One region of the Brachybacterium sp. B718/18 genome, then DNA from elsewhere that is predicted to be linked to it. Evidence: riboswitches for the same ligand, from Rfam matches in the RefSeq annotation. Region 1 holds a riboswitch; the other holds the start of a gene.
What was found. Region 1 has a riboswitch for FMN ahead of ribD (bifunctional diaminohydroxyphosphoribosylaminopyrimidine deaminase/5-amino-6-(5-phosphoribosylamino)uracil reductase RibD). Riboswitches for the same ligand answer to the same signal wherever they lie in the genome.

Region 1 (3,385 bases):
GCCTCGGTGCGACCGGTGATCCGGCCGACGCCGTCGACGTGGCCCTGGACGATGTGTCCGTCGAGCCGCCCGTCGGCCCGCACGCAGCGCTCGAGGTTGACCCGGTCGCCGGGTGCGCGGGAGCCGAGGGTCGTCGCGGCGAGGGTGGTCGCGATGACGTCGGCGGTCCAGGTGGTCCCGTCGTGGGAGGTGACGGTCAGGCAGCAGCCGTCGACGGCGATCGAGTCGCCGAGGCGGACCGCCTCGAGCACACGGGGCGAGCGGATCCGCAGGCGCGCGGTGCGGCCGGGGGCCGACGGATCGGCGGGGACGTCCTGGGGGTGCTCGAGCGCCTCGATCGTGCCGAGCTCCTCGATGATTCCGGTGAACATGGCGGTCCTTTCGGGGGTCACGCCGCGCGGGGGCGCAGCAGGAGGCGGAGGTCGGTGCGACCGTCCGCCGAGATCAGGGGGCGGGCCTCGACCAGGTCGAGGTCGAGCCGGTCGGCGAGGGTGGTGATGCCGAGGTCCGCGACGGCGGGGGTGCCGGCGCCGAGGAGGGTGGGGGCGAGGTGGACGATCAGCTCGTCGACCAGCCCCTCCGCCAGGAAGGCCGCGGCGAGGGTCGCGCCGCCCTCGACGAGGACCTGGCGGACGCCGCGGGCGAAGAGCTCGGCGAGCGCCGCGGCGGGATCACGGGTGCGGAGCGCGAGGGCCGGGCCCGCCGCCGGGTCGGGGGCGAGCAGCCCGGGGCGGGCGGTCCGCCCCATGACGGCGCGCAGCGGCTGGTGACGGGCCGGGGCGCCGTCGGCCGGGCGGGCGGTGAGCCGGGGGCGGTCCGCGCGGGCGGTGCCGGTGCCGACGAGCACCGCGTCGCAGCGCTCCCGCAGCTCGTGGACCTCGGCGCGCGCGGCCTCCCCGGTGATCCAGCGGCTCGTCCCGTCGGCCGCCGCGATCCGGCCGTCGAGGGTGAGGGCGAGTTTCCCGGTGACGAGGGGGCGGGCGTGGCGCAGCCCGTGCTCCCAACCGCGCAGGAGCTCCCGAGCGCGGTCGTGGAGCGGCCCGACGGCGACCAGTTCGGCCTCGATCCCGGCGGAGCGCAGGCGCTCGAGCCCGCCCGCGGCGCGGGGGTTCGGGTCCCGGCGGGCGATGACGACGCGCCGGATCCCGGCTGCGAGCAGGGCCTCGGTGCAGAGTCCGGTGCGTCCGCGGTGGGCGCACGGCTCGAGGGTCACGACGGCGGTCCCGCCCGGGGCGCGGCCGCCGAGGCGGGACAGCGCGTCGACCTCGGCGTGGGCGGTGCCCGCCCCGCGATGCCAGCCCTCGGCCAGCAGAGCCCCGTCGGCGGAGAGGATCACGCAGCCGACGCGCGGGTTCGGTCCGGCCGGGACGGGATCGCTCCCCGGCGGGCCGGGGGCGAGGTCGAGGGCGCGCTCAAGCGCTCGCTCCTCGGCGGGGGTGATCATGTGCGCTCCTCCGATCGGTCGCTCACGGACCGGACGAAGGGGCGTCGGGACGTCGCCCTGCACGGGGACCGCGGCGTCCCGCGAGGGGACGCCGAGCGGTCGCCACAGGGCGACATCGCGTGCGCTTCCCATCCGGACTCTCACCGTCGGTCCAGGAGTTCCACCTGGTCAGCCGAGGGCCAGAGGCCATCGGGTCGCGGACTGTCACCGCCGGCTCGGAATTTCACCGACCCCAGTGCACGCGAGCTTCTCAGCTCGTCGCCGACCACCGTAGCAGTCCCGACCAGAGGGCTCTCGGGCGTGACGGGGCATGAACGACGGCGCGGAGGGCCGGGCACGGGCCGGGCGGTGGGGCGCGGTCGGTCCGGACGGCCGCCCGGTCCCGGGTCACCCGTAGGTGTCGCGCGGTCCCCTCCAGGTCACGGTGCGGCGACCCTTCTTCCAGGTGCGCTGGGAGGCGGCCGGGCCGGTGACCCGCAGCTCCGAGACCACGTGCGAGCCGACGTGCTCCTCGATCGTGGTGATCAGCTGCGGGGTGAGCAGGCGCAGCTGGGAGGCCCACGCGGAGGAGGAGGCGCTCACCACGAGCACCCCGTCCTCGAAGGAGACGGGGCGGCAGTGGGTGCTGATCCGCTCGCCGACGATCTGATCCCACTCCTCGAGCACGCGCCCGCTGTTCATCCCCGCGGTCCAGCCCAGGTTCCCGAGGACCTTGCGCAACACCGACTCGATGCCCTGCGGGTCGCGGGGATCGGGCCGGGCGCCGGAGTAGCCGGGTGCCCGCGTGGAGCGATCGCGCACGTCACGGGCCTGCGTCTTCGCCGAGATCGGATAGAGGCCGCGGTCCCGGGCGGCGGCGCGGGAGCGGTTCACGGTGCGGCGGGCGAGCTCGAAGGGGTCCGCCGGCACGGGAGGCGCGGGCGGGTCGACGGGGTCCTCGTCGGCCGCGGGTCCGCGGTGCTCCCGGGCGGTCTCCCCCCGTCGGCCGACGGAGGTCTCCGCGGGTCGGGGGCGGGTCGCGCCCGACCCGCCCTCCGCGATGCCGGGCGGTGCGGGGTCCTCGGCCTCCGGCTCCGACCGGGCCGCCCCGCTCCAGGTGGAGAGGTCGTACGGATTCGCGAGCCGGGGACGGCGCGAGGCTGCCGGGCGCTCGGTCATCGGGTCCTCACCAGGTCCCGCTCGTCCGGGGGACGGCCGCGCCGAGGGTGACGTCGACCAGGTGGATCTCGCCGGTGAGGGAGTCCGGGATGTCGCTGTCGTTGGCGGTCGTGATCAGCACCTGCGAGGCGCCGGTGACGATGCGGCCGAGACGCTCGCGCCGGTGCACGTCGAGCTCGCTGAAGACGTCGTCGAGGATGAGGATCGGCTCCCCGTCGCCGAGGTCGCCCTCCTCGAGGCGCAGCAGGTCGTAGCTGGCGAGCCGCAGGGCGAGGGCCAGGGACCAGGACTCGCCGTGGCTCGCGTAGCCCTTGGCGGGGAAGTCGTGCAGGCGGATCTCGAGGTCGTCGCGATGGGGGCCGGCGAGGGTCACCCCGCGGTCGATCTCCTCCTCGTGGCGCTCGGCGAGCAGCGCCAGCAGGGCGTCGTGGATCTCCCGGGTGCCGGGGAGCTCCCCGGGCGTGGTGCCGAGATGGTCCAGGACGGCCGACCGGTAGGCGACGTCGGCGGGGGACGTCACCTCGCCGCGCTGCCCGGGCGGCAGGTCGAGCGACTGCTCGGCGCCCTCGTCGGTCGCGACCCGCAGATAGGAGTAGCCGAGATGGGGACGCAGCCGGTTGACCAGGTGCAGTCGCGCGCGCAGCAGCTCGGCGCCGAAGCGGGCCAGCTGCTGGTCCCAGACCTCGAGGGTGCTCGCCGCGGACTCCGCCGGGTCGAGCCCGCCGACGCTGCGCCCGCTGCCGCCGCGGCGCATCGAGCGCATCTGCTTGAGGAGGTTCGAGC
Region 2 (3,385 bases), on a different contig from region 1:
GACCGCGCCGTCGCGAGCCTGCGGGACGCCGGTTGCGAGATCGAGACCCGCACCGCGGACGGCACCACCATCGGCGGGGAGCTGCCGGGTCGCTTCTCCCGCATCCTCGCGGACGTCCCCTGCTCGGGGCTCGGAGCGCTGCGTCGCCGCCCCGAGGCACGCTGGCGCCGCAGCCCCTCCGACATCGCCACCCTGGGGAGGGTGCAGCGGGACCTGCTCCGCTCCGCGCTCGACGCCGCGGCCCCCGGCGGCGTCGTCGCCTACGTGACCTGTTCCCCGCACCTCGCCGAGACCCGCCTCGTCGTCGCCGATGTGCTCAAGGAGCGGCCGGAGGTCGAGCAGCTCGACGCCCGGCCCGCCGTGCGCGCCGGCGTGCTGCCCGACCACCGGGAAGAGATCGAGCTCGGCGACGGCCCCTCGGTCCAGCTGTGGCCGCACGTGCACGGGACCGACGCCATGTACATCGCGCTGCTGCGCACCCCCGCCGACCCCTCCGTAGAAGGATCCGAGACCCGATGAACGCCGCCTACTCGACCGATGGCCAGTACATCCACCCCAGCATCCTCAACGCCGACTTCCTCGCCCTCGGCGCCGAGCTGGAGAAGATCAGCACCGCCGACAGCGTCCACGTGGACGTCATGGACAACCACTTCGTGCCCAACCTGACCTTCGGCGCGAGCATGGTCGAGCAGATCGTGCGGCGGTCGGCGATCCCGGTGGATGCGCACCTGATGATCGAGGACGCCGACCGCGAAGCGCCCGTCTTCGCCGAGGCCGGCGCCTCCTCGGTGACCTTCCACCTCGAGGCCACCGCCGCCCCGATCCGCCTGGCCCGCGAGCTGCGGCGCAAGAACGCCCAGGTGGGCGTGGCCCTGCGGCCGGCCACCCCGGTCGAGCCGCTGCTCGACGTGATCGGCGAGTTCGACATGCTGCTGATCATGACCGTGGAGCCCGGCTTCGGCGGCCAGTCCTTCCTCGAGACCATGCTCCCCAAGATCCGACGCGCCCGCCGGGCGATCAGCGCCGCGAACCTCGAAGTCTCGATCCAGGTCGACGGCGGCGTCTCCCGCGAGACCATCGAGCGCTGCGCCGAGGCCGGGGCGAACGTCTTCGTCGCCGGCTCCGCGATCTACCGCGCGCAGAACGCGGCCGACGAGATCTCGGCGCTGCGGGAGCTGGCCTCGGCCCACCGTGCCCACTGAGCGGGCGGTGCTGGAACATCCTCCGGTCGGTCCCGTCACAGGGCGTGCCGTGCCGCTCGGCGCGGAGGTATTCTGTGCCGGTCACACGAAGTGACGTGCTCCGGGGTCGGTGAAAGTCCGAGCCGGCGGTGACAGTCCGCGACCCGCATCCCTGCGGTGGAGCCGGTGGAATTCCGGCACCGACAGTACAGCCTGGATGAGAGGCGCACGTCCTGCAGGTCCTCGGACGCACCCCCGCGGTGCTCGCCGAGGCCTGCCGGATCCTTTTTTCCCCCGGAGCCACTGCATCCGACGGGAGAAAGGACCCTCATGGATCTTCTGCAGTGGCTCTTCCACGCCCGACTCGAGTTCGGGAACGGACAGTTCCTCCTCTGGCGCGAGGTGCTCGGCAACATCTTCGGATTGCTCAGCGCGCTCGGCGGCATGCGACGCAAGGTCTGGGCCTGGCCCGTGGGCATCGTCGGCAACCTGCTGCTGCTCACCGTGTTCCTCGGCTCGCTCTTCGGCGAGGCCGACCACGTGAACCTCCTCGGCCAGGCCGGCCGCCAGATCATGTTCATCGCCACCAGCATCTACGGCTGGGTCCGCTGGCGGCAGGCCCGCAACGAGGGCGGCACCGCCGTCGAGCCCGAATGGGCCTCGTGGGGCACGCGCGCCCTGCTGGTCGTCGCGATGGTGGGCGGCACCGCCCTGCTCACCCCGCTCTTCCGCGCGCTCGGCTCCTATGAGCCGGTGTGGGCGGACGCCTGGATCTTCATGGGTTCGCTCCTCGCGACCTATGGCATGGCCAAGGGCTGGGTCGAGTTCTGGCTGATCTGGGTCGCCGTCGACGTGGTCGGCGTGCCGCTCCTGATCAGCGCCGGGTACTGGGCGAGCGCCTTCATGTACATCTTCTACGGCTGCTTCACGGCCATCGGCTTCGTCGTCTGGTGGCGTGTGCGCAGCCGACGGATCGCCGGGGAGGGCGGCGCGGTCTCCGTGGAGACCGCGCATCTCGATCCCACGGTGCGCCGGGACTGAACAGTCCTCCGTCCCTCTCCCGACGGGCGGTCCGCTGGACGGGCCGCCCGTCGGCGCATCCTCCCCGGACGCGTACCCTGACCGGGTGAACGATTCCGACATGCAGACCGCCGACGGCGCCCCGAAGGACTTCGAGGGCCTGTACGCGGAGCTCCTCGAGAAGGCCCGCACCCGACCGGAGGGCTCCGGCACCGTCCGCGAGCTCGACGCGGGCGTCCATCAGATCGGCAAGAAGATCGTCGAGGAGGCGGCCGAGGTCTGGATGGCCTGCGAGCACGAGACCGACGAGGACGCCGCCCTCGAGATCAGCCAGCTGCTCTACCACCTGCAGGTGATGATGGTGGCCAAGGGCATCTCCCTGCAGGACGTGTACCGCCACCTCTGAGCGCCCGCAGCGCTCGACTCGACCCGCCGAGCGCGCCCAGCGCGCCCCGCCCCACCCCGACCCGTCGGCCGCCCCGCGGCCAGGAGGATCCATGCTCCGCATCGCCGTCCCCAACAAGGGCGCCCTCTCCGAGCCCGCCGCCGAGCTGCTGCAGGAGGCGGGCTACCGCCGCCGCGGCATGTCCAAGGAGCTCGTGGTCGTCGACCGCGAGAACAACGTCGAGTTCTTCTACCTGCGACCGCGAGACATCGCCGTGTACGTCGGCTCCGGCACGGTCGACGTGGGCATCACCGGGCAGGACATGCTGCTCGATTCCCGCACTCCGGCCGCCGAGATCCTCGCCCTCGGCTTCGCCCGGTCGACCTTCCGCTTCGCGGCCCCGATCGGCGCGGAGCTGGACGTGCCCGAGCTGGCCGGCGCCCGCATCGCCACCAGCTACGAGAACCTCGTCGAGGACCACCTCGCCGAGCGCGGCGTGACCGCCCGGGTGGTCCACCTGGACGGTGCGGTCGAGTCCTCGATCCGCCTCGGCGTCGCCGACGTGATCGCCGACGTGGTGGAGACCGGCACGACCCTGCGCCAAGCGGGGCTGGAGCCGTTCGGCGAACCGATCATGACCAGCGAGGCAGTCCTCTTCTCGCGCCCCGGCATGGAGCTGGAGGACGAGGCCGCCCGCTCCCTCGAGGTGCTCGAGCGACGTCTCCGGGGCGTGCTCGTCGCCCGGGAGTACGTGATGCTCGACTACGACGTGCCGACCTCGCTGCTCGAGCGCGCCGTC

Region 2: linked by a shared signal. The riboswitch ahead of pnuC (nicotinamide riboside transporter PnuC) and the one ahead of ribD (bifunctional diaminohydroxyphosphoribosylaminopyrimidine deaminase/5-amino-6-(5-phosphoribosylamino)uracil reductase RibD) in region 1 are both predicted to bind FMN.

The regions. Positions count from the first base shown of each region.
Region 1 is NZ_JBVDDO010000004.1:65,317-68,701, forward strand. It holds gene ACZCAH_RS08090 (riboflavin synthase) at 1-371, opposite strand, end outside; gene ribD (bifunctional diaminohydroxyphosphoribosylaminopyrimidine deaminase/5-amino-6-(5-phosphoribosylamino)uracil reductase RibD) at 389-1,444, opposite strand; FMN riboswitch at 1,560-1,689, opposite strand; gene ACZCAH_RS08100 (DciA family protein) at 1,832-2,602, opposite strand; gene recF (DNA replication/repair protein RecF) at 2,610-3,385, opposite strand, start outside.
Region 2 is NZ_JBVDDO010000001.1:529,816-533,200, forward strand. It holds gene ACZCAH_RS02585 (RsmB/NOP family class I SAM-dependent RNA methyltransferase) at 1-519, shown strand, start outside; gene rpe (ribulose-phosphate 3-epimerase) at 516-1,202, shown strand; FMN riboswitch at 1,295-1,414, shown strand; gene pnuC (nicotinamide riboside transporter PnuC) at 1,512-2,222, shown strand; gene ACZCAH_RS02600 (phosphoribosyl-ATP diphosphatase) at 2,323-2,607, shown strand; gene hisG (ATP phosphoribosyltransferase) at 2,699-3,385, shown strand, end outside.